Linked DNA regions of Cystobacter fuscus. The protein of the gene in region 1 interacts with the protein of each later gene in a pairwise test. Links are inferred from orthologs where the notes say so. Each region holds a gene or a part of one and is shown on either strand. Other genes may lie near its edges. The genes, in order: lon and rplI.

Region 1 (14,721 bases):
TGAGCTAGTTCCCCCCACCCCGTTCCGGCTGGACATGGCCCGGTGCCATGGACCGCCGGACGGGGGGCTCGGTGGCCCGGCCCCGCTCCGCCAGGGCACGGACCACCGCCTCCAGGGCCGCGATGCGCCGACCGGCGCGCCCCCGGGCCCAGGGCTCGCACCGAGGCGCCCCCAGCAGCTCCGCCGCCTGCTCCACCCCTCCCGTCTTCTGCTTGAGCGCCCGCGCGCTCGCGAGCCGCACGTTCACCGCCTCGGGCACGGGGAAGCCGTCGCGCCGCAGCAGCTCCAACGCGAACGTCGTCCACACCGCCAGCTTGTCCCCCGGGCGCAGGAAGGCCTGGAAGCGCGCGAGGCCCAACTCCACGGACTCGCCCGCGAGCAGCTCCGCCTCGGGCAGCTCCACGTGCAGGGACGTGCTGCGCGCGAGCGGCTGGCGCGGCGCGAGCACCGCCTCCAGACGCTCGCCAGTGGAGGGACGCACCGCCACCAGGTGCACCAGCTCCGAGGGGAGGTTCTCCTCCTGGGGGTGCGCGTTGGCCTCGGCGTAGAGGAGCACCAGGTGCTCGAAGTCCTCGGAGATGGAGCGCAGCTCCAGGGGCGGACGCCAGGGGGCCTTGTAGAGGCGCTTGCGCCCCGGGCCCTCGCGCGTCGACTGACGCTCGAGCTGCGTGTCCACCATGAAGTCGAAGGCGCCGAGCAGGGTGTCGAAGCGCTCCTGGCCGCCCTCGAGCAGGCCCAGCACCTCCACCACGGCCTCGATGGTGGAGACGCAGTGGTCGGCCGGCTCGGCGCGGATGCGGTAGTTGCTCGGGCGGCGCGGGACGAAGCCGATGCGCGGCAGGCCCGCGAGCAGCGGATTCGTTTTCACCAGCTTGCGCGCGAGCGGCCAGGTGCCATCCACCACGATGAGCGTCTCGGGGGGATTCGCCCTCGCCTCCTCGAGGGACATGGCCTCCTCGCCGGGGAAGAGGACGGCGACGCGCTCGGGGCGGGCGGCGAGCTCGGTGAGCCGGGCGTGGCCGGAGAAGTCCACGCCCACGTGCAGCTCGGAGTTGGGCAGGGACAGGTGCGCCATGCGGGCGGTACCGATGGCCACCCGCCGCTCGCGGGGGTGCTGGAGGAAGACGACGTGGGTGCGCGAGTCCACCCGGGGCACGCGCGCGCAGTAGCACGTGGCCTGGGGACGGAGGCACCGCAGACAGAGAGAACGCACCCCCGCGCTTTATCGGCCCCCGGGACTCGCGGCAAGGTAGGACAAGAACCCGTGAACCTGCTCCTCCTCCACGACTCGGATTTCCTCCCCGACGGCACCGTCCAGATGACGGGCCGCCGCGCCCAGCACGCCCGCGAGGTGCTCCGCGCCGAGCCCGGCGAGTCACTCCGGGTGGGCCAGCTCGGAGGGCTCGTGGGCACTGGCGAGGTGCTGGAAAACTCCCCCGGCCTGCTCCGCCTGCGCGTCACCCTCACCGAGCCGCCTCCTCCCCGAGCGGGCGTGGACCTGGTGCTCGCCATTCCCCGCCCCAAGGCCCTCAAGCGCGTGCTGCCCGCCGTGGCCCAGCTCGGCGTGGACCGCGTCGTGCTCGTCAACGCCGCCCGCGTGGAGAAGAGCTACTTCGACTCCAAGGTGCTCGCCGGGGACTTCGTCGCGGAGCTCCTCCTCCAGGGGCTCGAGCAGGCACGCGACACCCGGCTGCCCGAGGTGCTCGTGCGCGAGCGCTTCCGTCCCTTCGTCGAGGACGAGCTCGACACGCTCTTCGGCACCGAGGCGCTCCGCCTCCTGCCCCACCCGCCCGCGCCCGAGCCCCTCACCCGGGTGGGCGTCCAGGCCGCGCCGCGCGTGGTGCTCGCCGTGGGACCCGATGGCGGCTGGGTACCCTTCGAGGCCGACCTCCTGGCGCGGCACGGCTTCCGCCCCTTCTCGCTCGGGCCGCGCATCCTCCGGGTGGAGACCGCCGTCCCCGTGCTCCTGGGACAGCTCGCCCTGCTGAGGGCGGAGGCGCCCCACCCGGCCTGAGTCTCAGCCCGCCGTCACCTTGAACTCGCGCTCCTGCGTGGAGGTATCGGGCGTGACGGTGAAGGACAGGCGGCCCACCTCCCGCCCATCCTCGGTCTCCAGGGAGACGCGCCAGTCGCCAGGCCGGGGCGCCGTCAGGTACGCGAACGTGCGGAAGCCGCGATCCCTCCCGCCCTGTCCCAGGTACAGCCCATCGTAGGTGTGGAACTCCGTCCAGCCCTTCTTCGGATCGTCGTACTCCCAGCGCAACAGCAGTCGCGTGCCCTTGTCTCCCGAAGACTGGGGCTTGAAGCTCGTGGGCGCGAAGATGCTGGCGAAGAAGTAGACCCGATCGCCCGGGCGCGCCCGGAAGTCCTGATCCCCTCTCGCCCAGGGCTCCCACCCACCGCCCTCGTGCAGCAGCCGGTAGTCGCGGCCCCAAGGCCCCTTCACCACCTGCACGTCGTGGTAGATGCCGCTCGAGAGCAGGGACAAGGGCACCGGGGGAATCGCCTTGAGCGCGTACAGGCCGAGCAGCACCACCTGCACCCCCCACCCCGGCACGAGGATGTGCCACCACGGATGTCGGCCCTCGCGCTTCCGGCCGTGCACCAACACCGCGAGCGCGCCCATCACCGCGGCGGACAGGCCCGCGGCCCACAGGAACAACATCCCGCTGTAGTAGCCACGCACCACGGGCAGCAGGTACGCGAAGTACGAGGTGAGGCAGAAGGCGTAGAGCCCCACGCGCACCACCGGCCCCCGCGCCCGGAAGCGCGGCAGCTCGTTGGCCACCAGCACCCCGAAGACGCTCGCGAGGAACAGGAACGACGTCAGCCCGGAGGCGCTCTTGAAATAGAAGAGCGTGTAGGGACTCAGCAGGCCGCCGAGCAGCAAGTGCAGCGCGTCCTCGCGAAAGCGCCACACCCGGGACAGGCCCTTTGGAGGCGCGGCGCCCTCGCGCCAGCGCAGCTCCAGCCACAACAACCACCCCAGCACGGCGAGGAACAGCCCCTGCTTGGTGAGCGTGAAGCGGTTGTCGATGCGCGGCAGCGTGAGGATGTCGTACGCGAAGCTCGCGAAGAACAGCAGCGCCAACTCCGCCTTCGCATGGCGCGCCCGGAAGGCCCGGAGCCGCTCCGCCCACGAAGGGGCCTCGCGTGCTTCCTCCCGCGCTTCCGGCGGCGAGACGAGCCCCAGGGGTCCCACGGACGAGGACTCCGCCATCTCCGGCTCGAACGCCTCGGGCTTCTCTTCACTCAGTCGGGGGGCGGCCACGTCGGGTCCAGAACCTGCGCGTCACGGGGGTGCTCGGGCCCTCTCGCGTCAGCACGAGAGGGCCTCGGGGAGACTCAGGCCGGGGCCTTGCCCGCCACCAGGTCCGCCAGCTCGCCGCGCTCCTCCAGCTCCATGAGGATGTCCGAGCCACCCACGAACTTCCCGTGGATGAACACCTGCGGAATGGTGGGCCAGTTGGAGTAGTCCTTGATGCCCTGGCGTACCGCCGGGTCGGCCAGCACGTCCACCGTGTGCACCTCGCCGTGCTGCTGCAAAATCTGCAGCGCGCGCGCGGAGAAGCCGCACTGGGGGAAGAGCGCGTTGCCCTTCATGAACAGCACGATCTTGTGGTTCTTCACTTCAGCGTCGAAACGGGCCTTGAGCTCCGGAGACATCTCTCTCACTCCTGGTTAGCGGGACCCGAGCTTCTTCCACTGCTCGGGCGAATAGGTCTTGAGCGCCAGCGCGTGCAGCTCGCCGGACTTCAACCACTGCTGCAGCGGCGCGTACACCAGTTGGTGCTGCTCCACCATGGACTTGCCGGCGAAGGACGGGCTCACCACGCGCGCCTCGAAGTGGTCGCCCGTGCCGGTGGTGTCGTTCACGTCCACTTCCGAGCCGGGCAGCGCGCCGAGAATCCGCTCGCGGATGAAATTCGGATCAAGCATCAGTTCAGTCCCTTCCCCTTGAGCAGCATGGCGGGATCCACCCCCATGCTCTTCAGGGTGCTGTCCCATAGCAGACCCGGGTCGCCTTCGAGCACCGGACGAGCGGAGGCCTCGGCGAAGAGCCAGGTCCCCGAGGCCAGCTCGTTCTCCAACTGGTGGGGACCCCAGTTGGCATACCCCAGGCAGAAGCGCAGGTGGGACGACGGGTCCTTGAGCAGGGGGCCGAGCGTGTCCAGGGTGAGGCTCAGGTAGAGCCCGGGCACCACCTCGTGCTTCTCCGTCACCTGCTCGTTGTTGTGCAGCACGAAGCCCCGATGATTCTCCACCGGGCCCCCCATGAAGACGGGCTGCCGGGAGCGCTCGGGGGCGATCGCCAGGGACTGGTTCTTGGCCAGGTCTCCCAACGTCAGGGAGGCCCCCCGGTTGATGACCAGGCCCATCGAGCCCGCTTCCCCATGCTCGAGCATGAGAACCACCGAGCGCCGGAAGTTCGAGTCCGTCAGTTGTGGCATCGCCACGAGGAGGCCAGGAACGAGTGTCTGCACAGAGGGAAGTTTCCGCCCTTCCCCCTCTCAGCGCAACCCATTCGTCCCCCAGGCCCATGCCAGGGCCCGCGCGGGCCTAGTGCCAGCTCTTGTGCTGGGACTGGAGCGCCTGGGCGAGCTTCTCCGGGTTGAGGGGCTTGCCGATGAACAGATCCGCGCCCAGGCCCTTGCACTTGCGGGCCATGGACGCGTCGCTCATGGCACTCACCCCGATGAGCACCGACTGGGGGAACTTCTCCCGCAGCCGGGCCATGAGGTTGGTGCCGCTGCGGCCGGGCAGGAAGACGTCCACGATGGCCGCGTCCATGCGCTTGTTGCGCACGGCGAACTCGGCCTCCTCGGCGCTCCCCACCGGCAGGGCCTCGTAACCCCACTGGCTCACCAGCTCCACCAGCAGCTCGCGGTGCGCCGGATCATCCTCGACGATCAGGACCGAGCCCTTGACCTGTTCCAGCTTGAGGTTGTCGTCATCCCGGGTCCGGGCGTGACCCGTGGCGATGGGAAGCTCCTCGTTGACGATGGACATGGCAACCTTCGCTGAAGTGAGAGAGTTCATTTGATAGGCAACGGATGCATCCGGGCCTGGGATTCCACATTAGGCACTGCCCTTCGGAACCGCCTCCCCCCCCTCGGGCTAGACGCGGCGCGTTCCCGCCCCAAGTCCCTGGGAAGCAAGAGAGGCGCCAAGCACCACCAACACCAGGAGTATCCACGCGGGTAGCACCACGCGTGTGCCTCCTTCGTAGATGAGCGCGGCATAGCTCGTGCCGAGGTAGCGGCCGAGCGACATGGGTTCCATCCGAGCGATGCCGAAGAAGCTGATGGTGGATTCCGTGAGGATCGCCGTGGGCAGGCGGCTGAGGAAGACGGCGAGGACGAAGGGACGCAGGGCCGGCCAGAGGTGGACGCGCGAGAGGTGCCACCGCCCCGCCCCGAGCGCCCGGGAGGCGGCGACGAACTCCTGGGCCTCCAGGGTGGCGAGCCGGTTGCGGAACATGCGCGCCGGCCCCGCCCACCCCACCAGCGCCAGGGACACCACCATCAGGCCGAAGGGGCCGAGCCCGCCCGCCTGCCCGGCGTCCAGGAGGGACTGCCCTGCCAGTTGCAGCACCATCACCACCAGCACGTCCGGCAGGGCGAAGAAGGCATCCACCCCGCGCAGGATCTGATGCTCCAGCCAGCCCCCGGCGCCACGGGCCGCCATCGCCACCCCGAGCCCCACCGCCGTGGACACCGCCCCCGCCGCGAGGCCCACCACCAGGGAGACCCACAAGCCCCCGAATGCCAGCTCGCACACACTCCGGTCCGGGTGGGAGGGATCCATGCCCAGGGGGCAGGTGTGGGACAGGGCCTCGGGGAACATCCGGCCGGCAAGCCAGCTCGCGAGCCCCAGGCCCACGAGCAGCACGAGCCCGACCCAGGCCCTCGGGGGGACGCGGCTCATGAGGAGACCTCCCGGGCGCGGGGATCCACGAGGAAGCGGACGACTTCCACCGCCAGGCCGACGACGACGAGCAGCGAGGCGAACACGGTGGTGGACACCACCACGACGGCCACCTGCTTCTGGAGCACGGCGAGGACGTAGAGCTGACCGAAGTAGGGCAGGCCGAAGACGCGCTCGGCGGCGAAGGAGCCGGCGAGCAGGGCGGTGGCCACGGGGCCCACGGCATCCAACAGGGCGGGCAGCACGTTGGGCAGCACGTGGCGCCAGAGCACGACGCGGGGAGACAGGCCCTTGCCGAGCGCGGTGCGCACGTAGTCACGCGCCAGCTCCGTGTCGAGCGCGTCCACCACCAGGGTGCCCAGGAAGATGCCGGGCCACACGGAGATGACGAGCGCGGCGCAGAGCTCGGGCAGCAGGTGGCCGCGCTCCACCACCTCGGGGGCGAGCAGCAGCGCGGGGATGAAGACGGGCGTGCCGAAGGCGATGGCGGGCAGTACGTCGGAGAGCACGGCGAGCCGGCCCCGGCGCCACCTCGCCCGGAGCAGCGCGTAGGCCAGGGCCCACCCGAGCGCGAGCACGAGCGCCACCAACCCCACGCCCACGCTGCCCGACAGCTTCCACGCCAGCTCATCCCCGGTGACACCCTGGGCGCTCGTGCCCAGCCGCTCGCCGCGCACGAGCTTCTGCCACGGCCGCAGGAAGCCAAGCGGCTCGCCCAGGCCGAGGTCGCGGCGATAGGAGGCGAGCACCTCGGGTGGCACCTGCCGCTTGGACTCGTCCTCGCTCGTGAGGGGCAGCGCGGCCATGAGGAAGTAGGACGCGAGCGCCACCACGGGAACGAGCACCAGTTGGCGGCCCAGGCGGACGAACACGGGAGACATGATTCAGCGCGCCTCCGTGGGGGGCCCGGCCCGGCGCAGGTCGCGCAGGGACAGGAAGTTGAAGGGGTCCACGTCCACGCCGTGCAGGAAGGAGCGGACCCGGAAGTAGCGGTCCGGATGGTAGAGCGGCGCGATCACCGCCATCTCGTCGAGCAGGAGCGCCTGGGCCTGGGCGTACAGCTCGCGCGCCCGGGCGATGTCGGCCTCGGCGTCGGCCTGATCCAGCAGCGACTCGAAGCGGGCCATGGGCTCGCCTCCGCGCTGCGTCTCCCATCCCGTCTGGTGCAGACCATTGCGCTCGAAGAGGGTGAAGAAGGTGTTGGGGTGCGCGTAGTCCGCGCCCAGGCGGCGCAGGTAGAGATCATAGGCCCGAGGGCCCGCGGGCGTGCGGCGGGCCACCTCGGCGGAGTAGTCCGAGCGCGCATCCAGCGTCACCTGGATGCCCACCCGGGAGAGCTGCGCGACCAGGCGCTCGGCGATGGCCGTCTCGGGCACGAAGGAGTCCCCCGCCCGGTAGACGAGCCGCAAGGGCCGCTCGAGTCCGGGCCCCCCGGCCAGCACCTCCCGGGCCCGCTCGGGCGCGAAGTCGGGCAGCCGCGCCGCCTCCTCGGGCGTGGCGGCACCGGGCAGCTCCGGGGGCAGCAGCTCATTTCCGGGCCGGGTCCGCGGCAACAGACCCTTCATGAGCGCCTCGCGATCGATGGCCTGGGAGATCGCGCGCCGCACCTCGGGACGATCCAGCGGAGCACGCTCGGTGTTGAAGGCGAGGAAGTAGGTGGAGAGCAGCGGCTCGCGCTGGAGATCCGCCGGAGGCTTCCCCTGGAGCGCGAGGGCGCTGTCGACGAAGACGAAGTCCACCCGCTCCCGCTCGTAGAGGGCCGGACCCACCTCGGACTTGAGCAAGGTGAGCACGGGGACGATCTCCTCCCCGGGGCCGAGCGGTGGAGGAAAGGCCGAGTGCGGGTTGTGCACGAGCCGCACGCGCTCACCGGCGCGATCCCACGCCTCGACGCGGTAGGGGCCGAGCGCGAGCGGGTGTCCATCCCGGGGCCGATCGAAGTAGTCCCGGATGCCCTCCTCGCCGCGGCCCGCGAGCACCGCCGAGGGCACGGGAAAGAAGATGTAGACGTTGGCCAGACGCGAGAGGAAGTAGCCCCGAGGCCGGCTCAGGGTGACGCGCAGGGTGTGAGCATCCATCGCCTCGACGCCGGTGCGAGCGAGCGCGGCCTGGAGCTGCTCGGCCGGGGCGCGCCGCTCCTGGAGGGCGAGCACCTCCTCGGCGCCGGCGAGGTCCGCCATCTCTCCGCGCTCGCGGCCCTGGAGGGCGCGGTGCCAGCCCATGACGAAGTCCTGGGCGGTGAGCGGCGTGGTGCCATCGGACCAGCGCACGTCCTCGCGCAGGAGGAAGGTGTAGACCTCCTGGCCCGAGTCGTTGACGGAGCGCTCCCAGCTCGAGGCGAGCCCGGGCCGCACGGAGTGGTCCGGCGCGAGCGTGGTGAGGCCGCGCTGGGTGGCGAGCATGACGGGGTAGTTGGCCCAGTTGATGGGATCCGAGTAGCTCCAGTCGAGGGTGGTGGGCATCGAGGGGACGACCACCTTGACGCCCGGCTCGGGCTGGAAACCACAGCGGCCGCAGCCCGCGACCACGAGCAGCAGCGCGAGCAACGGGGCGGAGGAAGGAGGGCGCGCGAGGGGAGCCACGGAGCCGGGGTTGTACCGCGTCGCTGGACGGGAGTGGAAAAGACCGCGGGCCCCAGGAGACGAGTCCTGGAGCCCGCGGGGACTACACAACCTTCAAGCCGGGGCCCTTACACCGCCGCCGTGGGCTCCACGGTGACCTTGGCCGGCTCCTTGCGACCGAACTCCTCGGGCTTCTCCAGGACGAGGGCCTCGCGCAGCACGTCGTCCACGAACTCCACGGGGACGATGCGCAGCTGGGCGCGGATCTTCTTGGGGATGTCCTTGAGGTCCTTCTTGTTCGCCTTGGGGATGAGGACGGTCTTGATGCCGGCGCGGTGCGCGGCGAGCGTCTTCTCCTTGAGGCCACCGATGGGCAGCACGCGGCCGCGCAGGGTGATTTCACCCGTCATGGCCACGTCGCGGCGCACCTGGACCTTGGTGAGCGCGGACACGAGCGCGGTGCACATGGTGACGCCGGCGGACGGGCCGTCCTTGGGGATGGCGCCCTCGGGCAGGTGCACGTGGATGTCGTAGTTCTCGAACATCTTGCGATCGATGCCGAACTTGTCCGCCCGCGTGCGCACGTAGGACATGGCGGCCTGGGCCGACTCCTGCATCACCTCGCCGAGCTTGCCGGTGATGATGAGCTTGCCCTTGCCGGGCATCACCGTGGCCTCGGTGGTGAGGATCTCTCCGCCCAGCTCCGTCCAGGCCAGGCCCGTGACGATGCCCACCTGATCCTCGCGCTCGGCCATGCCGTAGCGGAAGCGCGGAGTGCCCAGGTACTTCATCACCAGCTTGCGATCGACGGTGATGTCGCGCTTGCCGTTCTTGAGCACGTCCCGGGCGATCTTCCGGTACACGCCACCCACCTCACGCTCGAGCGAGCGCACGCCGGACTCGCGGGTGTAGCGGTGGATGATGGTGCGCAGCGCCTCGTTGGTGAAGTCGATCTTCAGGTCCGAGACGCCGTTGGCCTCCTGCTCCTTGGGCAGCAGGTAGCGCCGCGCGATGTTGAGCTTCTCCGGCTCGGTGTAGCCGGCGATGCGGATGACCTCCATGCGGTCCTGGAGGGGACCGGGGATGTTGTGCATCGTGTTGGCGGTGCAGATGAACATCACCTTGGACAGGTCGTAGTCGAGGTCCAGGTAGTGGTCGTTGAAGTTGTGGTTCTGCTCGGGGTCCAGCACCTCCAGCAGCGCCGCGCTCGGGTCGCCGCGGAAGTCGGTGGACATCTTGTCGATCTCATCGAGCAGGAAGACGGGGTTGTTGCTGCCCGCCTTCTTGAGCGACTGGATGAGCTTGCCGGGCATGGCGCCGATGTACGTGCGCCGGTGGCCGCGGATCTCCGCCTCGTCGCGCACGCCGCCGAGCGACAGGCGCACGAACTTGCGGCCGGTGGCGCGGGCGATGGAGCGCGCGAGCGACGTCTTGCCGACGCCCGGGGGCCCCACGAAGCAGAGCACGGGGCCCTTGAGCTTCTTCACCAGCTGCTGCACGGCCAGGTACTCGAGGATGCGCTCCTTGGGGCGCTTGAGGCCGTAGTGGTCCTCGTTGAGCACGCGCTCGGCCTCGACGACGTCCAGGCGGTCCTGGGTCTCCTCGTACCAGGGCAGGCTGATGATCCAGTCGATGTAGTTGCGCACGACGGTGGCCTCGGCGCTCATCGGGCTCATCATCCGGAGCTTCTTGAGCTCCTTCTTGACCTTGAGCGTGGCCTCCTTGCTCATGCGCTTGTTCTTGAGCTTCTCCTCGATCTCCTGGATCTCGTTCTTGAACTCGTCGCGCTCGCCCAGCTCCTTCTGAATGGCCTGCATCTGCTCATTCAGGTAGTACTCCTTCTGGGTCTTCTCCATCTGCTTCTTGACGCGCGTGCGGATCTTCTTCTCGACCTGGAGGATCTCGATCTCGCCCTGCATCAGCTCGTAGAGCTTCTCGAGCCGCTTGGCGGGGCTCTCGGTCTCGAGCAGCGCCTGCTTGTCGTTCAGCTTGAGCGACAGGTGGGCGACGATGGTATCGGCCAGGCGCGCGGGGTCATCGATGCTCGCCACCTGCATGAGCATCTCGGGCGGGATGCGCTTGTTGAGCTTGACGAAGGCCTCGAAGACCGAGTGCACGCTGCGCACGAGCGCCTCGAGCTCCACGGACTTCTCGCTGACCTCCTCGACGTCCTCGACCTCGACCATGAAGAAGGCGTCGTTGGGCTGGAAGCGCTTCACCTTGGCGCGGCGCACGCCCTCCACGAGCACCTTCACGGTGCCGTCGGGCAGGGGCAGGAGCTGGATGACGTGGCCGATGGTGCCGAAGTGGAAGATGTCATCGGCGGTGGGATCGTTCGTCTTCGCCTTCTTCTGGGCGGCGAGCAGGATGACGGCCTTGTCATCGGGCCCCTTGTGGGCCATCGCGTCCTTCAGCGCCGCGATGGACTTCTCGCGGCCGACGAACAGCGGGACCACCATGTGCGGGAAGACGATGATGTCCCGCAGCGGGAGGAGCGGAATCGTGCTGCCGCGCTTCTGGGCATCCTTCTTGTCGTCTCGTCCGAAGAACATGTATTCGCCACCTGCCTGCTTGCCACCCTGGACAGCAAGCCCCTGTAAAAGTTTCCCGCTCGGACACCCAGAGTCCGGGCAGGGTGAAGACGGCTTCTATAACACGCCGATTCTAGCGGCCGTTCCCTGCGTGAAAGATGGGGAACGTTGTCCTGCGAGCAAGGGAACACCCCGCCATCCCCGGGTGTCCGGTCGCTGCTTTGGCGGCCCCAGGCCCTTTTTCCGCCGAATGATTAAGGGGCCCATGTAACGCCCAGGGTGCTGGAGAGAAAGGCATAGAGGTCCACACTGGACTCGATCGCCTTGGCCACTTGATCCGAGCCGCCATGGCCCGCGTTGGCCTCGATGCGCAGCAGGGCGGGCGCCGGGGAGCACGCCGCCTGCACGGCGGCCACGAACTTCCTGGCATGCAGGGGATCCACCCGATCATCGTGGTCCGCGGCCATCATCAGGAGGGCGGGGTACCCCGTGCCCGGCCGCACGTGGTGGTAGGGCGAGTAGGCGTGAATCACCTGGAAATCCGCGGAGTTGTCGGCGGTGCCGTATTCGGGGATCCACGTCTTGCCGCTGCCGAACAGGTGGTAGCGCACCATGTCGAGCAACGGCACCTGGCACACCACCGCGCCGAACAGGTCCGGGCGCTGGGTCATGGCGGCCCCCACCAGCAGGCCTCCGTTGCTGCCCCCGGAGATGGCCAGGCGGCCCGGGCGGGTATAGCGCTCGTGGATGAGGAACTCGGCCACCGCGTGGAAGTCGTCGAAGACGTTCTGCTTGCGGTGCAGGCGGCCCGCCTCGTGCCAGACCGTGCCGTACTCCCCACCCCCGCGCAGGTTGGCCACCGCGTACACCCCGCCCGCGTCCAGCCACGGGAAGATGCTGGCGCGGAAGGACGGCAAGAGGCTGATGTTGAAGCCCCCATAGCCGGTGAGCAGCACGGGCCGGTCGCCATCGCGCTTCAGGTCCCGGCGGTGCACGAGGAACACGGGCACCCGCGTGCCGTCCTTGGAGCGGCAGAAGGCCTGCTCGACGGTGTAGCGCTCGGGCTCGAGGGGCAGCTCCACCCGGGCCCAGGTCTCCACGCGTCCGGTGGACACGAACGTCTTGTAGACCTGGGGGGGCGTGACGAAGGAGCTGAAGACGAACCACGCCTCGTCCCTGTCTTCCAGGCCGTAGAGGTTGCTCGCGGCGCCCACGCCCGGCAGGGCCACGTCGCACACGGGCTCGCCCCCGAGCGTCAACAGGCGCACCCGGGTGGTGGCGTCCTGGAGGTACTCCAGCGCCAGGTGGCCCCCGACGATGTGGAGGCCCTGGAGCGAGGCCACGGGCTCCTCCGGGACAAGCTCCTTCCAGTCCGCGCGCCCGGGCCGCTCCGGCTCCACCCGGAAGACGCGCTGGCGCGGAGCCCCCTCGTCGGTGAGGACGTAGAAGGTGTCGCGCCAGACGTCGAGCGAGTACTTGGCGCCCTCGCCCTTCACGAGCAGGCGGAAGTCCTTCTCCCCCACCCGCTTCCACCAGATGTCGTTCTCGCTCCAGCCGCGGGTGACGTAGACGAAGAGGTACTGGCCATCCCGGCTGACGTGGCCGTTGAGGAACGTCTTGGGGTCGCCGGTGCGCGGGTGCACCACGGGGTCCGCGTCCGGAGGCGTGCCCAGGCGGTGCAGACGCAGCTCGGTGTAGCCGGGCCGCTCGGCCACGGGGATGGAGGGGTCCGTGGGCAGCCACGCGTAGTAGAAGGACGCGCTGTCCGGCGTCCAGCTCGGCGAGGCGTACTTGGCCCCGGGGATGACGTCCACCTCGCTCCACGTGCCCGAGTCCACGTCCAGCACATGGAGGATGGCCTCGTCCGCGGCGTTGGGCTTGCGGGTGAAGGCCAGCTTGCGCCCGTCCCACGAGGGCGACCACAGGCCGAGCGACACCGTGCCGTCCGTGCTCCAGGTGTTGGGATCCAGCAACACCCGCTCCTCGCCCTTCTCGCCCTCGCGCCAGTAGAGGACGGCCTTCTCCTTGTCCTTGTGGGTGCGGACATAGAAGTAGCGCTCGCCGCGCACGGCGGGCGCGGACAGGGACTCCACGTAGAAGAGCTCGGTGAAGCGCCGGCGCAGGGCGTCGCGGCCGGGCACCCGGGCGAGGTGCTCGCGGGTGAAGGCGTCCTGGGCGCGCATCCACGCCTGGACCTCCGGGGAGCGCTCGTCCTCCAGCCAGCGATAGGGGTCGGGCACCGGCACGCCGTGCAGGGTGTCCACCACCGCCTCGGTCCTCGTGGGCGGGTAGTTCATTCCGGGCGGGTCTCCTTCAGTGACGGCGCGGGCAAGACAACGCCCCCGGCTCTTCCACGCGGGCGCGCGGGAGGGGCGGGGGCGTTCGGGGAGTCACCAGGACTCCGTCAGGCGCTTTCCTTCTTCGGCTCGGGCTCCTTCTCCTTGTTGTCCTGGGAGTGGAGCACCACCGGCTCGCTCTTCTTGAGGATGACCTCCTCGGAGATGACGACCTCGCGGGCCGTCTTGCGCGAGGGCAGCTCGTACATGACGTCCAGCATGGCCGTCTCCAGGATGGAGCGCAGGCCGCGGGCGCCCGCCTTGCGGCGGATGGCCTCGGAGGAGATCGCCTTGAGCGCCCCGTCCGTGAACTTCAGCGAGATGCCGTCCAGATCGAAGAGCTTCTTGTACTGCTTGGTCAGCGCGTTCTTCGGCTGGCTGAGGATGTTGACGAGCGCCGGCTCATCCAGCTCCTCGAGCGCCGTGACGATGGGCAGGCGGCCGATGAACTCGGGGATCATGCCGAACTTGAGCAGGTCCTCCGGCTCCACGTGCTTGAGCAGCTCGGTGAGGTTGCGCTGGCGCTTGGACTGGATGTCCGCGCCGAAGCCGAGGCTGCGCCCGCCCAGGCGCCGCTCGATCACCTGCTCCAGGCCGCCGAAGGCGCCGCCGCAGATGAAGAGGATGTTCGTCGTGTCCACCTGCAGGAACTCCTGCTGCGGGTGCTTGCGGCCCCCCTTGGGCGGCACGTTGGCGATGGTGCCCTCGATGATCTTCAGGAGCGCCTGCTGCACGCCCTCGCCCGACACGTCGCGGGTGATGGAGGGGTTCTCCGACTTGCGCGCGATCTTGTCGATCTCGTCGATGTAGACGATGCCGCGCTGGGCGCGCTCGATGTCGTGATCCGCCGCCTGGAGCAGGTTGACGATGATGTTCTCGACGTCCTCGCCCACGTAGCCGGCCTCGGTGAGGCACGTGGCGTCGGCGATGGTGAAGGGCACGTTGAGGATGCGCGCGAGCGTCTGGGCCAGCAGCGTCTTGCCGCTGCCGGTGGGGCCGAGCAGGAGGATGTTGCTCTTCTGCAGCTCCACGTCGTCCATGGCGACCTTGGACTCGATGCGCTTGTAGTGGTTGTGCACCGCCACGGAGAGGGCCTTCTTGGCGCGCTCCTGACCCACCACGTACTCGTCGAGGATGGCCTTGATCTCACTGGGCCGCGGGATGCGCAGCTTCGTGTCCTTGGTCTCCTCGCGGTCGATCTCCTCCGCGATGATGTCGTTGCACAGGCCGATGCACTCGTCGCAGATGTAGACCGTCGGCCCGGCGATGAGCTTCTTCACCTCTTTCTGCGACTTGCCGCAGAACGAACAGCAGAGGGATTGGTTGTCTCGCTTCTCCACGTTCTTGCCCGCCATGTAAGCCCTC
Region 2 (14,620 bases), 470 kb from region 1 along the record:
GCCCCAACGCCAAGGAGCGGGTGGCCGGCTACGTGCTCTCCAACTTCGACGACGGGGAGCGCCGGAGGCTCGACGAGCTGCTCGCCCAGGCGGCGGACGCGGCCGAGACGTGGGTCCGGGACGGATTGGCCACGGCGATGAACCGTTACAACAAGCGGGCGCCTTGACTTCCGGGCCGGGGCACCCCTAGAAGGCCCCCTCTTCATCGTTCTTTTTCACAGCGCGAGGGTGACGGGCGCGCGGTTTCCCGTCCCCGGCGGAGGATCCCCCTTGGACCCTCCGACCGTTTCCCCGCTCCCCGGCCTCCGGGGGGCACTCAACCCCAAGGGGAGAGAAACATGGCTGAGACGCAGGCCGCCAAGCGGCTTCGTGAGTACGAGACCATCTTCCTGGTCAAGCCGGACCTCACCGACGACAACGTGGACAAGCTCAAGGAGCGCGTGCGCGGCATCGTCGGCCGTGAGGGTGGCAAGGTCATCCGCTTCACGGTGTGGGGCAAGAAGAAGACGCTCTACCCCATCGCCAAGCAGCCCCGCGCCATCTACGTCCACGCCCACTACCTGGGCGGCACCAAGATCGTGGCCGAGGTGGAGCGCAACCTCCGCAACTTCGACGAGGTCACGCGCTACCTGTCCACCAAGCTGGCGGACGAGGTGGATCCCGAGAGCCGTCCGGTGCTCGAGGACGTGAAGCTCGCCGGTGACGTCGAGGAGACCCGTCCGGGCGTGGCCCCCGCGCAGGATCGCGGCGTGGTCGAGGATGCGGGCGAGGCTGAGGAGGAGAGCACCGAGGAGGCGTGAGCCCCTTGGTCCTCCACGGACCCCTACCAGAGAAGAGAGAACGCTCAATGATTGGCAACAGCGACAGGAATGCGTCCCGCGGTGGTGGCGACCGGGATCGGGACAGGGATCGGGACGGCGGCGGCCGGGGTGGTGGCGCCGGGGGCGATGACGAGAAGCGTGGCGGTGGCCGCGGCTTTGGCCGCAAGAAGGTGTGCCGCTTCTGCGCCGAGAAGAACGCCCAGGTGGACTTCAAGGATCAGGCGACGCTGAAGTACTTCGTCACCGAGCGCGGCAAGATCATCCCCCGCCGCATCTCCGGCAACTGCGCCAAGCACCAGCGCGAGGTGGCCACGGCCATCAAGCGCGCTCGTGGCCTGGCGTTGCTCCCCTACAACGCGATGGTCGGCTAGTCCCCTCGCCCGCACCAACGGAGACATTCAATGAAGGTCATTCTTCGTGAGGACGTCGCGAACCTGGGCAAGTCCGGTGAGCTCGTGACGGTGAAGGACGGCTTCGGCCGGAACTACCTGCTGCCGCGCAAGATGGCGGTGCTCGCCACCGAGCAGAACGTGCGTCAGCTCGAGCACGAGCGCGCGGTCATCGCGGCGCGCAACGTCAAGCTCAAGGGCGCCGCAGAGGAGCAGGCCAAGAAGCTCGGCTCGGTGAAGGTCACCATCCGCCGCAAGGTGGGTGAGCAGGACAAGCTGTACGGCTCCGTCACCGTGCTGGACATCGCCGAGGCGCTCGCCGCCCAGGGCCAGACGGTGGACCGCCGCCAGCTGCACCTGGCCGAGCCCATCAAGGCCACCGGTCAGTACGAGGTGGAGCTGCGCCTGCACCGCGAGGTGACGGCGAAGATCAAGGTCGAGGTCCAGGCGGAGGCGTAAAGCCCCCCCTGACATCGCGTGAAGCACCGAGGGCCGTCCGGGTTCACTCCCGGGCGGCCCTCCGCTTTTTCGGGAGCGGGCACCCGGGCACGTGTCAGGGGTGGCTGCCAGGGTTGCGCCACACGTCTGTAGCGCGGAGACTGGCCGGACAACATGGACAACATCCTCGACATTCGGACGGGAACGCGGCGGGGCCACGAGGATCTGGCCGCCGAGCGCGCGGTGCTGGGCGCCGTGCTCGCGGACAACAGCATCTTCGCCAGCCTCGCGGAGGTGGTGAGCACGGACGACTTCGCCAGTCCCGCGCACGCCCAGATCTTCGCCGCGATGATCAAGCTGGATGGCTCCAGCCGCCAGGTGGATCACCTCACCCTGGCCGAGGAACTCAAGGTGCTCGGCCAGCTCGCCGCGGTGGGCGGCCCCGCGTACCTGATGAGCCTGGACCAGGTGGTGCCCGTGCCGGGCAACGCCATCCAGTACGCACAGATCGTCAAGGATCAGGCCATCCGGCGGCGCCTGGCGGGCGTGGGCCGGGAGATCCAGGAGCTGGCCAGCCAGGAGACGGGCGAGCTGGAGGTGCTGCTCGACGAGGCCGAGCGCAAGGTGTTCCTCCTGGCGGAGAAGAAGCGCGAGGGCGACCTGCGGCCCGTGAGCGAGCTGATGGAGCACACGCTCGACTTGCTCGACAAGATGAAGACCGCGACGACGGGCATCACCGGCCTGTCCACGGGCTACGTCGATCTGGACAACCAGCTCACGGGCCTGCACCCCGGCGAGCTCATCATCCTCGCAGCGCGCCCCGGCGTGGGCAAGACGTCCTTCGCGATGAACATCGCCACCCACGTGGCGCTCCAGGAGGAGGCCAGGGCGGCGGCCATCTTCAGCCTGGAAATGCCCGCGGATCAGCTCCTCATGCGTCTGCTCGCCTCGTGCGCGCGCGTGGACATGAAGAAGCTGCGCGGCGGCCGGCTCACGCCCCACGACGAGGAGAAGTTCCAGGAGATGGCGGGCAAGCTCTACAACGCCCCGCTCTACATCGACGACTCGGGTGGCCTGTCCCCGTTCGATCTGCGCGCCAAGGCGCGGCGGCTCAAGCAGAGGGATCCCCGGCTGTCGCTCATCATCATCGACTACCTCCAGCTCATGCACCAGAAGGGCAAGGTGGAGAGCCGCCAGCTGGAAATCTCGGAGATCTCCCGCTCGCTCAAGCAGCTCTCCAAGGAGCTGGAGGTGCCCATCATCGCGCTCAGCCAGCTCAGCCGTAAGGTGGAGGAGCGCAAGGGCGGCAAGCCCATGCTCTCGGACCTGCGCGAGTCGGGCGCCATCGAGCAGGACGCGGACGTGGTGATGTTCATCCACCGCGAGGATCAGGGCGAGGGCGAGGGCGGAGGCGAGGTGCGCACGAGCAGCGCCATCCCCGTGCAGCTCGTCATCGCCAAGCAGCGCAACGGTCCCATCGGGGACATCGATCTCGTCTTCCTCGCCGAGTACACGCGCTTCGAGAGCCGGGCGCGCATGGAGTGAAGACGGGCCGAGGCGTCCAGCGGCGCCGCCTTCGCCACGGCGTGCGCGGCGTGGTGGGCCCACGGGGGCTCAGACCACGAGCAGGAGCTGGACCCGCCGCAGCCCCTTCTCGAGTTGTCGGGCCAGGGACTCAGGCGTGTCTCCGGACTCACACCAGGCGTCGATGGCCTCCAGTTCCCACTCCTCGTAGATGCCCTCGCCCTCGAAGCCGGGAATGAAGCCCTCGCGGATGGCCTGCTGCAGGCCCCCGAGCGGCCCCAGGAGGACCACGTTGCCCAGGCCGAACAGCCGCAGGGGCGTGCCACACGTCTCCAGCGCCGCGTTCAACAGGGCCAGCACGGCGTTGAGGTTGTAGAACTCGGAGCTGTCGTGGAACGTGACGCCGTAGCGGCGCCCCCCATGGGTGAGGCGCAGCGTGTAGCGGTACGCCACGCCCCTGCCCTCCCGGTCCTCCTCCCCGAAGTACGGCCCCCACCCCTCCCCCGCCAGGTCTCCCTGGCCCGGCAGCACCTGGGAGAACCGGGCCCCGGCCAGCCACGGCGAGACGAGCGGCAGCAGCTCCTCCATCAAGCGTGAATGATCGACGGGGAACTCGCCCGCGTCGGGCTCGAACACATACCCGCGCCCCAGGCGCATGAAGCTCTCGTCCCAGTACTCATCGGGCCAGGAGGCATACACGGGGGCAACGGCGTCGGCGGGCGGCAGTTGGAGCAGCTCGCGCAGGCGTTGTTCTTTCGGGGCCATGTCCTCTCACCATGCTCGGCCCCGCATGTCTGCCATGCAGGTCTGACAGCACGGTGAGCGGCGCGCTCAGCGGCGGTGCTCGCGCGACTTCTGCACCAGCAACCGGAAGATGCCCATGCTCAGGGGAATCGTCTGGAGCATCAGCTCCGGGTGCCACTGCACACCCAGCGCGAAGACGTGCTGCGGCGACTCGATGGCTTCCACCACCCCATCGGGCGCCGTCGCGCTCACCACCACCTGCTCGCCCAGCTTCGACACCGCCTGATGATGGGTGGAGTTCACCATGAGCTGACCCCGGCCGAGCGCCTCCGACAGGTGCGTGCCATCGCGCACCTCCACGGGGTGCTGCGGCTGGGTGCGGTCATGCGTCTGCTGGTGCGAATTCGCGCCGGGCACCTCGAGGCCGATGTCCTGGAACAGCGTGCCGCCCAGCACCACGTTGAGCAGCTGCATGCCCCCGCAGATGCCCAGCACCGGCATGTTGCGCTTGAGGGCCCCGCGCATCAGCGCCGTCTCGAACGCCGTGCGCGGCGGCTTCATCGGCCCCAGGCCCTCGCGCGCCGTCTCGCCATAGGCGTCCGGGGGAATGTCGAAGGCGCCTCCGGTGACCATCAGCCCGGAGATGCGGTCCAGGTAGGCCTCCACGCACGCCGCGTCGTCCGAGTACGGCAACACCAGGGGCAGCCCCCCCGCGCGCAGCACCGCCTCGGGGTAGGCCGCCCTCAGCTCGTAGCTGGGGAAGGCCGAATCCGGCCGGCTCGCGCTGAAGTCCGGGGTGATGCCGATATTGGGCCGGCGCGGAGCCTGACCATGGGTTTTATGAATCATACGCCTCTCGCGTCGAGGCTAGTCCCCTGGGTGCCCCTGTCAAAGGCAGCGCCTGACCGCCGCGCCGGCGCGCATACCCGCTGCGCGTCGTCACCCGGGAGGGACGGATCTCGTGGAAGTCGGGGAGGAAGGGGGGCGTTCATCGGCTCGGGAGGGGCGGGGGGTTGAGCGGCGTTGACAGGGGGGAGCCCTGCTATAAGGTGGCGCGCCCTTTTCCAAGAGATTCCGAGGAGTTGAGCATGGCAGACGCGATGGACCCCAAGCACCTCGACAAGCGCACGGTCGAGCGCTACCTGCGCAGCGGTCAGCTGGACGAGGCGTCGTACAAGCGCCACATCGAGGGCCTGCCGGACGTGGCCGAGAAGTCCGTGCCCGTGGAAACGTTGATGCAGGACGAGGACCTCGACGACGACTTCGAGGACGACGAGGACGAGGACGAGGGCGACGAGGACGAGGGCGACGAGGACGCCGAAGCCAACGAGTGAGCCCATGAGCGATGAGAAGCGCGGAGAGACCTTCGTGATGCGGGGCGAGCCGAAGCCGGGCGCGCCCGAGGCCCCCATCACCTTCAGCACCTTCCTCATCGGCCTCGCGTCCAGCGCCCTCATCCACCTGGGCGAGGCCCCCAACCCGGAGACGGGCAAGGCCGAGCGGGACCTGGTGCTCGCGCGCCAGAGCCTGGATCTGCTGGGGATGCTGCAGGAGAAGACCCGCGGCAACCTCACGGGCGAGGAAAAGCAGCTCTTCGACAACCTCCTCGCCGACCTGCGCCTGCGCTTCGTGGAGGCGAACAAACGGTGACGCCCCCCGCCGCACCCTCCCCCCAGAAGAGCCCCCTGCCGCGAGGCCTGCGCTTCGCGGCCTTCGTCTGTCTCGTGCTCTCCGCCTTCACGGGCTTCTTCGCCCTGAGCGAGTGCCTGGGGCTCAGCCAGCTCGAGGACACCCGGAACGCCGCCCACTTCTCCCTCGTGGGAGACCCGGTGCTCGACGCCCGCATCGCCAAGGCGCAACTCTCCGCGCTCCAGTCGCTGCGCGAGTCGCGCGCGCTCTTCCTCGGCGCCCTCTCCGTGGTGTGCTCGCTCGCCTTCGTGTCCGCCGGCCGGCTGCTGCGGCCCGACGGGCTCCCCCTGGAGCGGATGCGCCGGATGCTCGCGGGCTCCACCATCGCCGCCGCCCTGCTGCGCACCATCGACGGTGCCCAGGGCGCCGTGGTCGCCCGGCACATGGGCCCCATCATCGCCGACGCCCTGAAAACGCTCCCCGAGTTCCAGGGCTCCAGCGCCGCGCCCCTGGAAGTCATGGCCTGGCTGCTGCCCGCCACCACCATTGGCTTCACGGCCCTCATCGCCGGCTCCTTCGCCGTGCTCGGCCAGTACTTCCAGAGTGAGCGGGTGCGTCAGGCCATCAGCCTGCTCGACGGGCGCCTCGCCAAAGAGGACTAGCCCTCGGGCGGCGCGCTCAGGCGGCGATGCCGTGCAGCAGGTGCTCCAGGGACAACTCCGGCCCCGAGTCCTGGAGGCTCAACCGCGTCGGATTCATCTGGTGCAGTTGCAGCAACAGCTCCCGCTCCACCCCGAAGACCCACGCCAGGTGCCCCAGCGGCCAGCGCGCCTGCATCCGCGCGAACGCCGCGTCGTCGAACTCCCCGTCCACGCTCTCGGGAAGATCCACCGTGTCGTAGAACAGCCGCTCCCCGCCCACATGTTGCCCCCGGCCAAAGGCGAGCACTTCCTCGTACTCCTGGGGATCGTACACGTAGGTGTGCACGGTGACGCCGGTGGCGCGTGAGAGGGCTCGGGCGAGCGCGTGGTGGGTGCTGTACCAGTGGGCCCCCCGGCGTCCCGCCGTGAGGGCCGAGTCCAGGGCCAGACGGACGATCTTCCGCCGCGGATAGACGGACAGGGAGAGCACCGTGTCCGCCGGGGCGCCGTCCTCGACGAGCGCCTGCTGGGCGAGCGCCTTCAACGGCAGGCTGCCCAGCGACTCGACTCGAATGAGGTAACCGCCGTGCGATTCCAGTGGGTGCCCCCCAGGGTGTTCGGGCGGGCATATACCTGGACCGGGTGGGGAAGGCAACTCCCGGAGAGTCAGAAAATCCCTGAAAAACCCCCACGAGGCGTGAAAGGAGGACGGACAGGCGTTCCTTGCCAAGGGGGTCACGGCCCTTACGTTGAAGACATGCGACTCGACAAGTATACGGTGAAGGCCCAGGAGGCCATCCAGGAAGGTCAGTCTCTGGCCCGGCGTGCCGACAACCCGGACTACGAGCCGGAGCATCTCGCGGCGGCGTTGCTCGAACAGAAGGACGGCATCGTCGAGCCCCTGCTGCGCAAGATCGGCGTGGACGTGAAGCTCTTCGCGTCCCGGCTGGGCGAGGCGCTCCAGAAGCTGCCCCGCATGCAGGGAGGCGAGAGCGCGGTGGTGCGCCAGCGCCTGGCCAAGGTTTTCGACAAGGCGGAGGACGAGGCGAAGTCCCTCAAGGATGACTTCGTCTCCAGCGAGCACCTGCTGCTCGCCCTCACGCAGGACAAGGGGAACGTGGGCGAGGTGCTCAAGTCCTCCGGGGTGACGCGCGAGCGCGTCCTGTCCAGCATCAAGGAGGTGCGCGGTTCGGCCCGGGTGACGAGCCAGGACGCCGAGTCCACCTACCAGGCGCTGGAGAAGTACGGGCGCGATCTGACGGAGGCGGCCCGCTCCGGGAAGCTGGATCCCGTCATCGGCCGCGACGAGGAGATCCGCCGCTGCATCCAGGTGCTCAGCCGGCGCACGAAGAACAACCCGGTGCTCATCGGCGAGCCGGGCGTGGGCAAGACGGCCATCGCCGAGGGGCTCGCGCGGCGCATCGTCGACGGCGACGTGCCCGAGGGACTCAAGAACAAGCGGCTGGTGACGCTGGACCTGGGCAGCATGGTGGCCGGCGCCAAGTTCCGCGGTGAGTTCGAGGAGCGCCTCAAGGCGGTGCTCAAGGAAGTGGCCGACTCGGCCGGGGAGATCATCCTCTTCATCGACGAGCTGCACACCCTGGTGGGCGCCGGCAAGGCCGAGGGCTCCATGGACGCGGGCAACATGCTCAAGCCGGCGCTCGCGCGCGGTGAGCTGCACTGCCTGGGCGCCACCACGCTCGACGAGTACCGCAAGCACATCGAAAAGGACGCGGCGCTCGAGCGGCGCTTCCAGCCGGTGATGGTGGGCGAGCCCACGGTGCACGACACCATCAGCATCCTGCGTGGCCTCAAGGAGCGCTACGAGGTGCACCACGGCGTGCGCATCCAGGACTCGGCCCTCGTGGCGGCGGCGACGCTGTCCAACCGCTACATCTCCGACCGCTTCCTGCCCGACAAGGCCATCGATCTCGTGGACGAGGCGTGCAGCCGCCTGCGCATCGAGATCGACTCCATGCCCACGGAGATCGACGACATCCGCCGCAAGATGACCCAGCTGGAGATCGAGCGCGAGGGCCTGCGCAAGGAGACGGATCCCCACTCGAAGGAGCGGCTCTCGAAGATCGAACAGGAGCTGGCCAACCTCAGCGAGAACTTCACCGCGCTCAAGGCCCACTGGGACTCGGAGAAGAAGGCCATCGCCAGCATCCGCGAGAAGAAGGAGAAGCTCGAGAAGGCCAAGAACGATCAGGCCGCGGCCGAGCGCCAGGGCGACTTCAACAAGGCCGCCGAGGTGAAGTACGGCCTCATCCCCTCCCTGGAGAAGGAGATCGCCCAGGGCAACGCGCAGATGGCCGAGCTCCAGAAGAGCCACAAGTTCCTCAAGGAGGAAGTGGACGCGGAGGACATCGCGCAGGTGGTGGCCAAGTGGACCCACATCCCCGTCTCCAAGCTCCTGGAGGGCGAGGTGCAGAAGCTCATCCACATGGAGGACCGGCTCGCCCAGCGCGTCATCGGTCAGCGCAGCGCCATCGAGGCGGTGAGCAACGCCGTGCGCCGCGCGCGCTCGGGCCTGCAGGATCCCAACCGCCCCATCGGCTCGTTCATCTTCCTGGGCCCCACGGGCGTGGGCAAGACGGAGACGGCCAAGGCGCTCGCGGAGTTCCTCTTCGATGACGACACCGCCATGGTGCGCATCGACATGTCCGAGTACATGGAGAAGCACTCCGTGGCCCGCCTGGTGGGCGCGCCTCCGGGCTACGTCGGCTACGACGAGGGTGGCCAGCTCACCGAGGCCGTGCGCCGCCGTCCGTACACCGTCATCCTCTTCGACGAGATCGAGAAGGCCCACCCGGACGTCTTCAACATCCTGCTGCAACTGCTCGACGAGGGCCGGCTGACGGACAGCCAGGGGCGCACCGTGGACTTCAAGAACACGGTGCTCATCATGACGAGCAACATCGGCTCGCAGGCGCTGCAGGACGGCATGGCGGGCAAGGACGAGCTGGACGAGCGCACGCGCGAGGACGTGCTGGGCATCCTGCGCCAGCACTTCCGCCCGGAGTTCCTCAACCGCGTGGACGAGATCATCCTCTTCGAGCCGCTGCGCAAGCGCGACATCCAGCGCATCGTGGACATCCAGGTGGGGCGCCTGCAGAAGCTGCTCGCGGACAAGCGGCTCACCCTGTCGCTCACGGACAAGGCCGCGGCGGTGCTCGCCGAGCGCGGCTACGATCCGGTGTACGGAGCGCGTCCGCTCAAGCGCGCCATCCAGAAGCACCTGATGGATCCGCTGGCGCGCAAGGTGCTCGGCGGCGACTACTCTCCCGGGGAGCACATCCTCGTGGACGCGGACAAGGACGGCCTGACCTTCGGCAAGGGCGAAGCGAAGGCGGCCTGAGCCCCGGGCGCTCGTCCCGGGCGCCCTTCCCCGCCCCGCACGGTGCTCGCACCGTGTGGGGCGGAGCCGTTTCTAGCCCTTGACGGCTCCCGCCATGAGGCCGGAGACGATGCTGCGCTGGAAGATGAGCACCAGGACGATGAGCGGCACCGTCACGATGACGGATGCCGCCATGATGAGGCCCCAGGGCGACTCGAACTGGCTGGCGCCACTCATCAGCGCGATGGCCACCGGCACCGTGCGCGATTCCTGATCCATCGTGAACGTCAGCGCGAAGATGAACTCGTTCCACGCCGCGATGAAGGCGAGCAGGCCCGTCGTCACCAGCGCCGGCCGCAGGAGCGGCAGGAAGACGTGCATGCAGACGACCCAGGGCGTGGCGCCATCCACCACCGCCGCCTCCTCCAGCTCCTTGGGCAGCTCGCGCATGAACGTCGTCAACACCCACACGGTGAACGGCAACGTGAAGAGCATGTATGACAGCGTCAGCCCAGGCAGCTTGTTGTATAGCCCCAGGGCGCGGATGAGTTCGAACATGCCGGAGAGCACCGCGATCTGCGGGAACATCGACACGCCGAGGATCATCAGCATGAGCGGGGTGCGCCCCCGGAAGCGGATGCGCGCCAGGGCGAAGGCGGCGGTGATCGCCAGGAAGAGCGACACGATCACCACCGAGCTGGCCACCAGCACCGAGTTGAGCAGGTTGCGGCCAAAGGGCTGCTCGGTGAAGACCGCGACGTAGTTGTGCCACGCCGGCTTCTTGGGCCACCACTCCACCTGGAAGAGCGCGCTGCCCTCCTTGAGCGACGACACCACCGCCCAATAGAAGGGGAAGAGCGTGTAGAAGGTGATGACCGTCACCAACACCCCGAACGCGATCCGCTTCAACCACCCCAGGGCCGGGCTCATGCGGCCTCCTGAATCACCGCGTCACGGCCCAGCACCATGTAGATGATGGTGAAGAGCGCAATGAGCGCGAAGAGCAGCGTCGCCGCCGCCGCTCCCGGCCCCAGATCCTGGAACTCGAACATCTGCTGCCGGGCATAGACGGCCATGGACATGGACTCGGCGCTGTTGCTCGTGAGCACGTAGAACAGATCGAACACCCGCAGGGCGTCGAGCACGCGGAAGATGATGGCCACCAGCATCGGCCCCCGGATGAGCGGCAGGGTAATCCGGAAGAAGACGAGCACCGGGTGGGCCCCGTCCAGGCGCGCCGCCTCGTAGAGCTCGTCCGGCAGCATCTGCAGCGCCGCGAGCAGGAGCAGCGTCATGAACGGCGTCGTCTTCCACACGTCCACCGCGATGATGGCGGCCATGGACAGATCCGGATCCACCGTCCAGGCGATGGGCTCGGAAATCAATCCGACGTACAGAAACATCTCGTTGATGACGCCGTACTGGTCGTTGAACATCCACCCCCACATCTTCGCGGACACCACCGTGGGAATGGCCCACGGCACCAACACCGCCGCCCGCAACACGCCCCGACCCCGGAAGCGGCTGTTGAGCGTGAGCGCGATGATCATCCCCAGCACCGTCTCCAGCGTCACGGAGACCCCGGTGAACAGGAACGTGTTGCGCACCGAGCGCCACCAGCTCTCATCCTCCATGACCACGACGAAGTTCTCCAGGCCGACGAACTCGGGTGGCTCGTTGGCGGCGAAACTGACGTTGGTGAAGGCGAACCAGAAGGTCCGCAAGAGAGGCCACCCCGCCACTCCCGCCAACACGACGAGCGTGGGCAACAGGAACAGCCACGCCGCCCGCACACGCTGCCGGGCCAGCATCGAACTCGGGCTCGGCGCGGAGCCCTCGGAGGTTGGAAGGGTTGATGCCTTTGTGCCGCTGTCCGCCATACTCAACACGTCCCCTCGTGGATCATCAATGTTTTACAAGTCAAGAATTCAGCCATGTCGTCCCCACCGTGGCCGCCCACCGCCGCCCTTCACCGCCACGGACCATAGGACTTCAAACCAACCAAGCCCAAGCCGATGGTGCGAGCCCCACCGGCTCATCCGCAGACAGTCATGAGCGCCGGACCCGCGGACTGCCGTTGGCGGGACGAGCCGAGTCGCTCCCTCGCGCCAATGGCCTTGCTCACACGTTTCAGCCTCCGAGTCCCTGCCCTGGCCGGTACTTTCCAACAGGAAAAATGGAGCGGCGGCCCCCTGGGGCACCCTCCGCCTGTCTCGCATTCGACGCCTGCCTCCGGTGGGAAGAACGACGCGTAGCAGCATCTCTAATTTTCTCGACAAACCCAACAACTTCGGTGTCAGAGTATGTGCAGCAGAGTATGAGCTGCCCTGCGGCCCCCTTGTGAGATTGACTTTATGACACTTGACTTCACCCCCACCCTGTCCCGCCTCTGGCGCGTCTGTCTGATGCTGTGCGTCATCGTCCTGGCGGCGGGCTCCACATCGGCGAACGCGAGCCTCCTGTATGACCGTCTCGAGATCTCCATGTACGGCCGCATGGGCGCCGCCTGGGATCCCTCCTCGGGTCGCTACATCCAGGGACAGCGCATGAACGTGACGGGCAGCGCCATCGGCGGCCGTCTCGAGGAAGGCGACTATCTCGAGCCCGCGATCAAGCTGCACCTGCTCGCGCCGAGCACGGACACGAGCGCGCCGTACGTGGACTTCGTCATCACCCCGTCCATGTACACCCAGAACGGCCTGTTCGCCGGCGCGCTGAGCAACAACGGCGACCCGCTCGTGATCGCGCTCTTCCAGGCGTACATGGAGGCGGGCAACATCCTCGTGCCCAACCTGCGGGTGTGGGGCGGCGCCCGGTTCTACCGCGGCACGGACGTGCACATCGCGGATATCTTCTACTTCAACAACCTGTCGGGACAGGGCGGTGGCGTGATGTACGGCCCGTTGGATCTGGCCATCATCATGCAGAGCGCGAACGCCACCAGCGGCCAGTACAACTTCGACGTGAACGGCGACGGGCGCATTGGCTCGGGAGACATCCGGCGCCAGCGCACCGTGTTCGTCGCGCAGTACGTGCACAAGCTCGAGGCCGGTCACTCCTTCCACGGTCTGGCGGAGCTGCACCTGCTGCCCGCCGCCAAGGTGCGGCGGGACGATGGCACCGAGGTCGGCCTCAACGCCGATATGGGCTGGGTGCTGGGCGCCAAGGCCCACTTCGACCTGGGCAACGGCTCCTTCAATGACATGTCCATCCGCTACGGCAGCCGTGCCGCCAGCGGCGCGCGCGGCGGTGCGCAGACGTTCTTCTCGTTCGGCGTGGCCAACGCCCAGGGCGTCTATGACGACTCCGCGGGCATCCAGGCCGTGGATCACTTCCTCTACAACTTCGGCAACGTCTTCAGCCTCAACGCCTACGCCATCCTGCACTGGAACCAGGGTCTGCGGAACCTGACCGCGGCCGAGGGCGGGCCCGGCACCACCGTGGGCAGCGCCATGGACTTCGGCGTGGGCGCCCGCGGCGAGTACTACTTCACCGACCACCTCCACCTCATCGGCGAGGTCCACTACCAGGGCGTCAAGCAGGCCGGAATCGCTGAAGGCAACCTGGCCACGGCCCTGAAGCTGACCATCGCGCCCACCTTCGTCCCGCTCGGCGGCCGCACCATGTGGGCCCGCCCCCACTTCCGCATCTTCTACACCGCCGCCTTCTACAACGATGCCGCGGCGATCGGCCTCGTCTCGCCCTACCAGCAGGTCGTGTCCGACAACGGTCGCCCGGTGAAGGTCGGCCACTACCTGGGCACGCGCGTGGAGTGGTGGTTCTAGTCGTCCCCGGGAAAGGCTCCCACGGCACCTGACCGTGGGAGTCGCTGCCCCCAAGGCCCGTCTCTTCCCGGCTCCGCGAGGCGCCTCTGGAAGGGACGGGCCTTCTGCTTTGCTCAGGTGGCGCGGCCCACGCCCGCTCGCCGCGTCAGCACCTTCTGCAACAGCACGAACGCCAGCAGCAGGCCGCCAATGGCCACGCGGGTCATCCCCGAACTCATCATTCCTTCGTACGTGGTGATGGACGTGAGGATGAGGCCCAGCATCAACACGCCAATGAGCGTGCCGAACACCGAGCCCACCCCGCCCGCCAGCAGCGTGCCTCCAATTACCACCGTGGCGATGGCATCGAGCTCCATCCCCACGCCTTCCAGGTGGCTGCCGCTCGACAGGTAGAAGGTGAGCGCCGCCCCGGCAAACGACGCGCAGAAGCCACTGACGGCGTAGACCGCGATCTTCGTGCGCCGCACCGGCAGGCCCATGAGCAGCGCGGCCTCCTCCCCTCCCCCGAGCGCGTAGACCTCGCGCCCGAAAGGCGTGAGCACCGCCACGTACCACCCCACCAGCACGAAGCCGAGGAACAGCACCGCCGTCACCGGCAGCGGGCCCACGCTGGCCAGGGCGATGGCGGTGTGGCGCGGGTCCGAGATGGAGATGGACTCCAGGTGGATGAGGAAGGCGAGCCCCCGGACGAAGAACATCCCCGCGAGCGTGACGATGAACGGCTTGATGCCCGTCGCGTGGACGATGGCCCCCATCACCGCGCCCAACGTGGTGCCACACACGAGCGCCGCCGCGATGGCCACGTACACGTTCCAGTGCATGTCCATCACCAGCACGCCGATGAGCACGCTGGAAAAGGACATCACCGCCCCGACGGACAGATCGATTCCCCCCGAGAGGATGACGAACGTCATGCCCACCGCCACGATGCCCAGCACCGCGTTGTTGGACAGGAAGTTGATGAAGACCGGCAGCGAGAAGAAGCCCTCGTAGCGCAGGGCCGCCACCGCGTAGAGCAGCACGTAGACGAGCGCTCCCGCCAGCACGGTGATGTGTTTGCGCACGAAGTTCATGCGGCCTCCGCGGACCGGAAGCGGCGCGCCAGCCGCTCGAAGGCGGGCGTCTGCATGAAGCACACGGACAGCGCCACCGCGGCCTTGATGATGAGCGTGTGCTCGGTGATGACCCCGCGCATCTGGAGCATGGTGGTGAGCGTCTGGATGAAGGTGGCCCCGATGAGCGAGCCCACCAGGTTGGCCCTCCCTCCCGTCAGGCTCGTGCCGCCCAGCACGACGGCGAGAATGGCATC

The links.
Region 2: the proteins of lon (region 1) and rplI interact in binary tests that used the Escherichia coli proteins (3 or more experiments, as listed by UniProt). The link is inferred for Cystobacter fuscus from one-to-one orthologs.

Annotation. Positions count from the first base shown.
Region 1 is NZ_CP022098.1:9,123,228-9,137,948, forward strand. The notes cover bases 8,330-11,375. They hold lon (endopeptidase La), read right to left. Parts: upstream 11,042-11,375; coding sequence 8,618-11,041; downstream 8,330-8,617. Other genes in these bases: CYFUS_RS36905 (peptide ABC transporter substrate-binding protein), read right to left, coding at 8,330-8,510; CYFUS_RS36915 (prolyl oligopeptidase family serine peptidase), read right to left, coding at 11,275-11,375. Also shown: CYFUS_RS36855 (cytochrome-c peroxidase), read left to right, coding at 1-3; CYFUS_RS36860 (tRNA-uridine aminocarboxypropyltransferase), read right to left, coding at 5-1,213; CYFUS_RS36865 (16S rRNA (uracil(1498)-N(3))-methyltransferase), read left to right, coding at 1,265-2,014; CYFUS_RS36870 (DUF2914 domain-containing protein), read right to left, coding at 2,018-3,271; grxD (Grx4 family monothiol glutaredoxin), read right to left, coding at 3,346-3,666; CYFUS_RS36880 (BolA family protein), read right to left, coding at 3,682-3,939; CYFUS_RS36885 (YqgE/AlgH family protein), read right to left, coding at 3,939-4,484; CYFUS_RS36890 (response regulator), read right to left, coding at 4,561-5,010; CYFUS_RS36895 (ABC transporter permease), read right to left, coding at 5,119-5,928; CYFUS_RS36900 (ABC transporter permease subunit), read right to left, coding at 5,925-6,809; more of CYFUS_RS36905, read right to left, coding at 6,813-8,329; more of CYFUS_RS36915, read right to left, coding at 11,376-13,317; ATP-dependent Clp protease ATP-binding subunit ClpX, read right to left, coding at 13,425-14,711.
Region 2 is NZ_CP022098.1:8,662,161-8,676,780, forward strand. The notes cover bases 1-2,945. They hold rplI (50S ribosomal protein L9), read left to right. Parts: upstream 1-1,222; coding sequence 1,223-1,669; downstream 1,670-2,945. Other genes in these bases: pth (aminoacyl-tRNA hydrolase), read left to right, coding at 1-167; rpsF (30S ribosomal protein S6), read left to right, coding at 339-800; rpsR (30S ribosomal protein S18), read left to right, coding at 848-1,192; dnaB (replicative DNA helicase), read left to right, coding at 1,823-2,945. Also shown: more of dnaB, read left to right, coding at 2,946-3,193; CYFUS_RS34900 (hypothetical protein), read right to left, coding at 3,263-3,937; CYFUS_RS34905 (gamma-glutamyl-gamma-aminobutyrate hydrolase family protein), read right to left, coding at 4,004-4,765; CYFUS_RS34910 (hypothetical protein), read left to right, coding at 5,005-5,250; CYFUS_RS34915 (DUF1844 domain-containing protein), read left to right, coding at 5,255-5,566; CYFUS_RS34920 (hypothetical protein), read left to right, coding at 5,563-6,207; CYFUS_RS34925 (hypothetical protein), read right to left, coding at 6,224-6,730; ATP-dependent chaperone ClpB, read left to right, coding at 6,944-9,547; CYFUS_RS34935 (carbohydrate ABC transporter permease), read right to left, coding at 9,620-10,456; CYFUS_RS34940 (carbohydrate ABC transporter permease), read right to left, coding at 10,453-11,337; CYFUS_RS34945 (carbohydrate porin), read left to right, coding at 11,881-13,311; CYFUS_RS34950 (ABC transporter permease subunit), read right to left, coding at 13,425-14,384; CYFUS_RS34955 (ABC transporter permease), read right to left, coding at 14,381-14,620.